DNA from 4 places in the Arthrobacter sp. 05N33_2 genome. Region 3 is predicted to be linked to each of the others. Evidence: riboswitches for the same ligand, from Rfam matches in the RefSeq annotation. Region 3 holds a riboswitch; each other region holds the start of a gene.
The links. Region 3 has a riboswitch for S-adenosylmethionine ahead of AC1DHX_RS03100 (methionine ABC transporter ATP-binding protein). Riboswitches for the same ligand answer to the same signal wherever they lie in the genome.

Region 1: linked by a shared signal. The riboswitch ahead of AC1DHX_RS13840 (aminotransferase class V-fold PLP-dependent enzyme) and the one ahead of AC1DHX_RS03100 (methionine ABC transporter ATP-binding protein) in region 3 are both predicted to bind S-adenosylmethionine.
Region 2: linked by a shared signal. The riboswitch ahead of AC1DHX_RS04935 (DUF1737 domain-containing protein) and the one ahead of AC1DHX_RS03100 (methionine ABC transporter ATP-binding protein) in region 3 are both predicted to bind S-adenosylmethionine.
Region 4: linked by a shared signal. The riboswitch ahead of metX (homoserine O-acetyltransferase MetX) and the one ahead of AC1DHX_RS03100 (methionine ABC transporter ATP-binding protein) in region 3 are both predicted to bind S-adenosylmethionine.

Annotation. Positions count from the first base shown of each region.
Region 1 covers NZ_JBFTNJ010000035.1:8,495-10,684, reverse strand. The annotation lists gene rsgA (ribosome small subunit-dependent GTPase A) at 1-211, shown strand, start outside; gene hisN (histidinol-phosphatase) at 288-1,118, shown strand; SAM riboswitch class IV at 1,196-1,309, shown strand; gene AC1DHX_RS13840 (aminotransferase class V-fold PLP-dependent enzyme) at 1,344-2,190, shown strand, end outside.
Region 2 covers NZ_JBFTNJ010000004.1:120,887-123,076, reverse strand. The annotation lists gene AC1DHX_RS04945 (O-succinylhomoserine sulfhydrylase) at 1-677, opposite strand, end outside; gene AC1DHX_RS04940 (rhodanese-like domain-containing protein) at 678-1,097, opposite strand; gene AC1DHX_RS04935 (DUF1737 domain-containing protein) at 1,094-1,402, opposite strand; SAM riboswitch class IV at 1,430-1,543, opposite strand; gene AC1DHX_RS04930 (ATP-grasp domain-containing protein) at 1,862-2,190, shown strand, end outside.
Region 3 covers NZ_JBFTNJ010000002.1:46,008-48,197, reverse strand. The annotation lists gene AC1DHX_RS03105 (methionine ABC transporter permease) at 1-213, opposite strand, end outside; gene AC1DHX_RS03100 (methionine ABC transporter ATP-binding protein) at 206-1,015, opposite strand; SAM riboswitch class I at 1,155-1,245, opposite strand; gene AC1DHX_RS03095 (CoA-binding protein) at 1,343-1,768, opposite strand; gene acs (acetate--CoA ligase) at 2,076-2,190, shown strand, end outside.
Region 4 covers NZ_JBFTNJ010000024.1:2,254-4,443, forward strand. The annotation lists gene AC1DHX_RS11775 (bifunctional o-acetylhomoserine/o-acetylserine sulfhydrylase) at 1-875, shown strand, start outside; SAM riboswitch class IV at 1,059-1,174, shown strand; gene metX (homoserine O-acetyltransferase MetX) at 1,186-2,190, shown strand, end outside.

The DNA.
Region 1 (2,190 bases), on a different contig from region 3:
TTCCTTCCCGGACCTGGAACCCGGCACCGATGATTGCGAACGCGGCTGCAAGCATGACTCCACCGCCGTCAACTGCGGCGTAGACAAGTGGGTTGCGGCCGGGCACGCGGGGCCCTCGGGACCGGCCAGGCTCGCGTCCCTGCGCCGGCTGCTGGGCACGGACCCGCGGATGGAAGCGCAGGAAACCAAGGAACTGGGCACCGTCTCCTAGCCGGACCGGCAACGGGGCGGCGGCGCCGTGCCGCGGCCTCCCGCCCGGCGGCCCGGTTTGACGGTAGTTTGGAACCATGAGTCAACCCGCTTCGAGCTACAACGATGACCTGCGCCTTGCCCATGTACTGGCAGATTCGGTCGATTCCCAGACCATGAGCCGCTTCAAGGCGCTCGACCTTCGGATCGAGACGAAGCCCGACCTCACACCCGTCACCGATGCCGACAAGTCCGCGGAAGAGGCCATCCGCGGCCAGCTCTCCCGGTCACGTCCGCGTGACGCGGTCCTGGGCGAAGAGTTCGGCAGCTCGGGCCACGGTTCCCGCCGGTGGATTATCGACCCGATCGACGGCACGAAGAACTTTGTCCGTGGCGTCCCGGTCTGGGCCACGCTGATCGCCCTCGTCGARGAYGGCGAGCCGGTGGTCGGCGTCGTCAGCGCGCCGGCACTGGGCAAGCGCTGGTGGGCCGCCAAGGGTGCGGGCGCCTACACGGGCCGCTCGCTCGCCGCCGCCACACGGTTGAAGGTATCCAACGTCTCCAATCTAGAGGACGCCTCGCTGTCCTACTCCAGCCTTGGCGGCTGGAAGGAACGCGGGAACCTGGACGAGTTCCTGGGCCTGACCGAGGAAGTGTGGCGGACCCGCGCCTACGGTGACTTCTGGTCGTACTGCCTCGTGGCCGAGGGCGCCGTGGACATCGCCTGCGAACCCGAGCTGAACCTCTATGACATGGCCGCCCTGGTGCCCATCGTGACCGAGGCCYGCGGCCGCTTCACCTCGCTCGAAGGCGAGGACGGCCCCTTCGGCGGCAACGCCCTGGCCACCAATTCGATCCTGCACTCGGAAGTGCTCAAGCGGCTCAACCCCGGACTCGACGACCTCTTTCAGGCCCACCCGAACAACTGATCCGCGCCCGTAATAATCCGCTTCACAATCGGCGGCCGCCTTTTCCCCGGCTGCGCCGATGTCCTACGCTCGATGCAGGTCACGAGTGCCAGCGCTAAACCCCGGTTTGCTGGCCGGCAACCCTCCAGTCGCGGTGGGGTGCCCCGGGTGACGACCTGGCCGGTCCGGAACGGACCCGGCAAGCGCGGATTCCCACGGTGTGGGGTCCTGTTCGAGTGAGGTCCCATGACAACTGCCATTTTCCCCGTTGCCCCTGAATTCCATGCACGGCTTGCCCTCGCGGCCCGCCCGCTGGCAGCCGTCACCGGGGCCGAAATCCAGGCCCCGCTGATCACCGGCGGCCACGCGCGCTACGCCAACCTCGACTACGGCGCCTCCGCCCCGGCCCTGTCCGTGGTCTCGGCCTACCTGAACGAAATCCTGCCGTACTACGCAAGCGTGCACCGCGGGGCCGGCTACGCATCGCAGATCAGCACCTCCGTCTACGAGAACGCCCGGGACATCGTGCGGGACTTCGTGGGCGGCCGGCCCGGCGATTCCGTGATCTTCACGCGCAACACCACCGATTCCCTGAACCTGCTGGCCGGCTGCCTGCCGCTGCGCGACGGGCGGCCCGCGGGCGAGGTCCTCTACCTCGACATCGAACACCACGCCAACCTCCTGCCCTGGCAGAATGTCCCGCACCGCAGCGTCGTGGCCGCCGCCACCCTCGCGGCCACCGTGGACCGCCTGCGCGACGAACTCGCCCGCGGCGGCGTCAGCCTGTTGGCCGTCACCGGCGCCTCCAACGTCACCGGAGAGATCCTCCCGATCCGGACCCTGGCCGCACTGGCGCACGAATACGGCGCCAGGATCGTTGTCGACGCCGCGCAGCTCGCCCCGCACCGGCGGATCAATATCGCCGCGGACGACGTCGATTACCTCGCCTTCTCGGGGCACAAGCTGTACGCCCCGTTCGGCGCCGGCGTGCTGGTGGGGCGGACGGACTGGCTCGACGCCGGCACCCCGCACCTGGCCGGCGGCGGCGCGGTCCGCGATGCCCGGCTCGACTCCGTCAGCTGGACCACGGGAC
Region 2 (2,190 bases), on a different contig from region 3:
AGGATGGCCCCGCCCAGGACGCGGCCCTGGCCGTCGATGTGCTTGGTGCCGGAGTAGACCACCACGTCCGCGCCGAGGTCGCCGCAGCGCTGGAGCAGCGGGGTGGCGAAGACGTTGTCAACCACCACCGTGGCGCCGGCCGCGTGCGCCAGTTTGCTCACGGCGGCGATGTCCACGATTTCCTGCATCGGGTTCGACGGCGACTCGAAGAACACCGCCGTGGTCGGCTCGGACAGCGCGGATTTCCACTGCTCCAGGTCCGGGCCGTCCACGAAGACCGTCTCGACACCCCAGCGCGGCAGGATTTCGTTGAGGATCACGAAGCACGAGCCGAACAGCGAGCGGGCCGCGACCACCCGGTCGCCGGCCGCCAACAGCGCGCCCAGGGCGGTGAAGACGGCGGACATGCCGGACGCCGTCGCGAAACACGCCTCCGTTCCCTCGAGCAGCCGGAGCCGCTCCTGGAAGGTGGCGACGGAGGGGTTGCCGTAGCGGGAGTAGACGAAGCGCTCGTCCTCACCGGTGAAGGCGCGCTCGGCGGCAGCCGCGGACTCGTAGACGAATCCTGAGTTGAGGAAGATCGGCTCGGTGGTTTCCTGGAAGCCGGTGCGGTCAAGGCCGCCACGGACGGCCTGGGTGTCGGCCGCCCAGCCGGCGGCGTCGGGATTGAAAGTCACTTAGATCTTTCCGAGGTTGGTGGGCAGGCCGCGGTTCTTCCAGCCATTGACGGTGCGTTCGCCAAAGCGGTCGGTCTCGCCTTCGAAGCCCTCAAGGACGTTGTACGAGGTGTAGCCGGCGGCCGTCGCGGCCGTCGCGGCCGCGATCGACCGGGCCCCGGAACGGCAAAGGAACACCAGTTCGACGGCGGTGTCCTCCGGCGCCTGCTGCCTTAGCTGTTCCACGAAGTGCGGGTTCGGCGTGCCGCCGGCGAGGTTCCACTGGATGAAGAGCGGATCGTTGCGGCTCTCGCCCGCGGCCGCGGTGTCCGGGATGCCGATGTGGGCCCATTCGCCCTCGGTCCGGACATCCACCAGGATGGCTCCGGCCTCCAGCTTGGCCCACGCCTCCTGCGGGCTGAGGTCTCCGGCGTAGCTCATGCGTGGCCCGCGAAGGCCCCGTCGGCGCCAAATTCGTCGGCGTCGAGCTCATCAACCGCATTGGCCACGGCGGCGTCCGCACTGGCAATCGCGGCCGGCAGGACCAGCGCCTGCGCCACGATCACGGTGCTTCCGTTGAAGCTGGCGGCGGGGCTTCCATGCAGCACGTAGCCCTCGGCCAGGGCGGCTGACACCCGCTCGCAAAAGGCGCGGTCATCCGCCCCGGTGAACAGGCGGTAGGCCAGCCTCTCCTCGCCCCCGGGTGCGGTACCGGGTGCTGTGCCGGGTGCGGCTGTTGTGGGTATTGACGTGTCGGTCACGACGGATCTCCTCTTTCACGCTTGCAGCTCGAATTCTCGATTGCCGAGTATTCACCTGAGGCACCCCGCCGCGAAAGGGAGGGTTGCCGACCGGCCAGTCAGGGCTTGGCACCGGTTCTCATTACTCCCCAAAAACGTAACACCTGCGACGCCGGCCCGCACCGCCGCCGTCGTCATGTTCCGTAACCGGACCGCGGCCCGGGCGAGTAGTGGCGGGCTCCAGTTTCGGGTACAGCCCACTCGTGTCTGCCGGGACGTTTCGCCGTTTACTGGGGGGATTAGGTCCGACGAGTCGGCCGGAGCTGCAGGTGATTCGAGCAATGTGTGAATCAAGCAGTCCCGGAATCGACCCGTCTGTCCATCAACAAGCTGTCTGGGAATCGGTGGCTGGAACGGTCGGAGCCGCAGCCGCGGTCCGGCCGGTGACGGCGGAATGGAGCAATCGTGGGCCCGCGCATACTCGTTACCGGGATTACAAGCGCCGCCGGACGGGCCGTCGCGGCCCAGCTCGAAGCCCGGGGCCTCCCGTACCTCGGCTCCGACGCCCGTGCCGACACCCGCCAGGCCGGGGAGGCTCCCGCCGCCGCGGTCAGGCTCCTGCCGGCGACGAACCCGGACATGGTCCTGGACCTGCGCCGGGTGGTGGACCGCGAAGCCATCAACGTCATCATTCCGACCCTCACCGTGGAACTCCCGGTCCTGGCCGCGGCCCGCGCCGGATTCGCCCAGGACGTGCGGATCATCGTGGCCGACCCCGCCGCGGTGGCCCTCGC
Region 3 (2,190 bases):
GAACGGGAACGAGCGGAGCAGGTTGACCAGCCCGTCCAGGACCCGGTGCAGCTTTGGCCTGTGCTTGAGCCCGTTGGGACCGATGGTGTAGAGCAGGACACCCAGCGGTGTCCCGAGCAGCACCGCCAGCGGGATGGCCACCAGCAGCATGGTGAGGGTCTGTCCCATGGCGACGCCGATTTCGGGCAGGACTTCCAGGATGCGGTCAAACATTGATCAGGCCCTCCGACGCGGCTGTGGTGTGGGTGCCCCTCCCGGAGCGGTCCAGCTGGATCTCATCGGAGACCAGGTAGCGGCCGATCGACGTCGCCGGGTGGAAACCGGGGCGCTGGAGTTCGGCGAGGTCGAGCTGCTCCACCACCCGGCCTTCTTCCATGACCGCGACGTTGTCCGCGATGGCCTTGATGACATTCATCTCGTGGGTGACCACCACGATTGTGATGCCGAATTCGGCGTTGACGTCGGCCAGGTATTGCAGGACCGATGACGTCGTCCGGGGATCCACGGCCGACGTCGGCTCGTCACAGAGCAGCACTTTGGGCCCGGTGGCAAGGGCGCGGGCGATCGCCACCCGCTGTTTCTGGCCCCCGGAGAGTTTGGCCGGATACGTTCCCGCTTTGTCGGCGAGGTCCACGATTTCCAGGGTTTCGGCGGCCCGCCGCCGGCGTTCCGCCTTCCCGACGCCGGCGAACTTCAGGGACAGCTCCACATTTTCCTGGGCTGTGAGGTTGTTGAGGAGATTGAAGTGCTGGAAAATCATGCCGATGTCATGCCGCTTGGTCCGGAGCTCGGCGTCGGACAGGGTCACCAGGTCGACGCCGTCCACCAGGACGCGGCCCGACGTCGGGCGCTCGAGGAGGTTGATGTTGCGCAGCAGCGTGGATTTGCCGGCGCCGGAGAACCCGATGATGCCCTGGATGGTGCCCCGCCTGATGTGCAGGCTGACGTCATCGACGGCCGTGAAAGGTCCCGCGGCCGAAGCGAATGACGTGCTGACGTTCTGGATCTCGATCACAGGCCCCCACCTGCTCGGGGCCGCGGCGCTGCCGCTGTCTGCGTGTTCATGATTTCCTCCGGGCTCGCCCGAGGAAAGCCCTGGGTCCGGGCTTCCGGGCAGCGCTGAGCGAAGCCGGGGAGCCTCAGAACACAGTGGTTCTCCATCGGTCCTGGCGGTAGCACCGTCCTCAAAGGAGGGGGTTGCTGCGGCGTCACGGAGCCAGATCTCTCAGCCGCTCGGGATGGTTACGAGTCCATCTCACACGGCAGGAGGCCGGATACAGAAAAAGCCGGTCACATTTTGTAACCGACTCTTCCCGATCTGTTGATCGTCATTCCCGGGCCGTTAGATGCCCACGCGCCAGCCTTCGCGGGCGGGGCACGCGTTCACGACGACGTCCAGCCCGGCGGCCTTGGCCCGGTCCGTCGCGGCGTCGTCGAAGACGCCCAGCTGCAGCCAGACGGCCTTGGCGCCTACTGCGATGGCCTCGTCTATGACTGCGCCCACCCTGTGGGAGTTGACGAAGCAGTCCACGACGTCGATCGGGTGCTTCTCCGCCGGGATGTCAGACAGGGAACGGTACCCCTTCTCGCCGTGGACGTCGTCGCCCGGAAGGTTGACCGGAATGATGGTCATGCCCATCCGGTCCCGGACATAGAGGGAGACCTCATACGCCGAGCGCCATTCGTTGGTGGTGAGGCCGACCACCGCCCACGTGCCTTTGGTTCGCATGAGGCGGTCAATGACTGCCGGATCGTTAACATGGGCCATGCATCAACCTTACTCCTGCGACCTTTCCGGGCAATTGCCGAATAAATGAATGATTTGGGCAGGACCCACGCCGGGTGAACGAATATTACGGCGCTCCCGGACGCCGATTTTGCGGAATCGTGCATCTGAAGTTCTAGTAGGTAGTGACCATCCCGAGCGGCCGAGAGACCTGGATCGATGACGCCGCAGCAACCCCCCGGTGACGTGGGACGACCATTCCCACGCCACCGCTCCGCCCTCCTTCGGTGAAATTCGAGGGAGCCGGAGCAACCAAGGGTGCTACTGCCAGGACCGATGGAGTGCAGCAATGACCCCTGAGAATTCTTCCGCCCTGCCCACCTTTGCCCGGACTGCGTCCGAGGCATTCCCCCAAACCACTTCGGACGCGACGGCGAACGAAGCAGGGCTGCGTGACGCGCCCG
Region 4 (2,190 bases), on a different contig from region 3:
ACACCAAGCTGTTCTTCGGCGAAGTGGTCTCCAACCCCCGCCAGGACGTCCTGGACATCGAGGGCGTCTCCCGGGTGGCGCACGAGGCCGGCGTGCCGCTGGTTGTCGACAACACGCTCTCCACCCCCTACCTGATCCGGCCGATCGAGTGGGGCGCGGACATCGTGGTSCATTCSGCCACCAAGTACCTYGGCGGGCACGGMKCYGCSATCGCCGGCGTSATCGTGGACTCCGGCAACTTCGAYTTCGGGAAGGACCCKGAGCGGTTCCCCRRCTTCAACACYCCCGACCCCAACTACAACGGCCTGGTCTACGCCCGCGACCTCGGAGCGGGCGGCGCGCTGGGCGCGAATCTCTCCTACATCCTCAAGGCCCGGGTCCAGCTCCTGCGCGACCTCGGCTCCGCGGTGTCCCCGTTCAACGCCTTCCTCATCGCCCAGGGCATCGAAACGCTGAGCCTGCGCGTCGAGCGCCACGTGGCCAACGCCACGAAGGTGGCGCACTGGCTGGAGGGGCGGAACGACGTCGAATCGGTCGCCTACGCCGGGCTGCCGTCCAGCCCCTGGTACGAGCGCGGCCGCAAGTACGGGCCCAAGGGGACCGGCGCCGTCGTGGCGTTCAACATTGCCGGGGGAGCAGAGGCTGGCAAGCGGTTCGTCGATGCCCTCGAACTGCACTCGCACGTCGCGAACATCGGCGATGTCCGGTCGCTGGTGATCCATCCGGCGTCGACCACCCACAGCCAGCTCTCGCCCGAACAGCAGGTGATCGCCGGGGTGAACCCCGGGCTGGTGCGGCTTTCGGTGGGACTGGAGCACATYGACGACATCCTCGCGGACCTCGACGCCGGATTCCGCGCGGCCAAGTCCGTCTAGGCCGAAGCCCACGCCGAATTTCCCCACCTTTGCGGGCATGACACCGGGAATCGCCGGCACTTCCGGGCGACCCGCCGGTCACGGCTGTCAAAGGTGGGGAGTCTGCGGTGCTGACGGGTCCGGCTGTCACATGGAAGTCATAATCTTCGTCATTTCCGCACCCCGTTTCGTAGACTCGTACCAGGTCATGAGTGCCAGCGACAGCCCCGGCTTGCTGGCCGGCAACCCTCCTTTTGCGGCGGGGTGCCCCGGGTGAAGACCTGGCCTGCCGGTCAGCTGACGGCGGGCAAGCGCGAAGATAGGTCCTCACATGACGATTGCCGTCACCCGCACGGGTGTTCCCGAAACCAAACCATCCCGGACCCCTGACGGGACCGTCCAGTTCGTCAGGATCGGTGATCTGCAGCTCGAATCCGGGACTCCGTTGCCGGATGTGGTGCTCGCCTACGAGACCTGGGGGACCCTGAACGCGGACGCCTCCAACGCCGTGCTCATTGAACACGCCCTGACCGGCGACACACACGTGACCCGCGGCGAGAGCGGGGAGCCCGGCTGGTGGGAACAGCTCGCCGGACCCGGGGCTCCCGTGGACACGGACAAGTATTTCGTCGTTTCGATCAACATCCTGGGCGGCTGCTACGGATCCACCGGACCTTCCACCCCGGCCCCCGACGGGCGCCCTTGGGGATCGCGGTTCCCGCTGGTCACCCTGCGGGACACCGCCGCCGCCGAGGCGCGGCTGGCCGATGCCCTGGGCATCGGCAGCTGGTATGCGGTGCTGGGCGGCTCGCTCGGCGGCGCGCGCGCCCTTGAATGGGCCGTCACGTTTCCCGGCCGGGTCCGGCGCTGCGCCGTGATTTCCGTCGGCGCCAGCAGCACCGCCGAACAGATTGCCTTCGCGCAGGCCCAGACGCTGGCCATCCGCCAGGACCCCCACTTCAAGGGCGGGGACTACTACGGCGGCCCGGAACCCGAGGCAGGGCTCGCCCTCGCCCGGCGCATCGCGCACATCACCTACCGCTCAGCGGCCGAACTGGACGGCCGGTTTGGCCGCAACGCCCAGGAGTCCGAGACGCCCCTGGAAGCCGGATCGCTGGCCGGACGCGGGCGCTACCAGGTGGAAAGCTACCTGGACCACCAGGGCAGCAAACTGGCCCGGCGTTTCGACGCGAATAGCTACATCGCGATCACCGAAGCCCTCATGAGCCACGATGTGTGCCGGGGGCGCGGAAGCCTCGGGGAGGCACTGGCCCCGGCCACCGCCGAATTCCTGGTGGCGGCCGTGGACTCGGACCGCCTGTATTTCCCGGCCCAG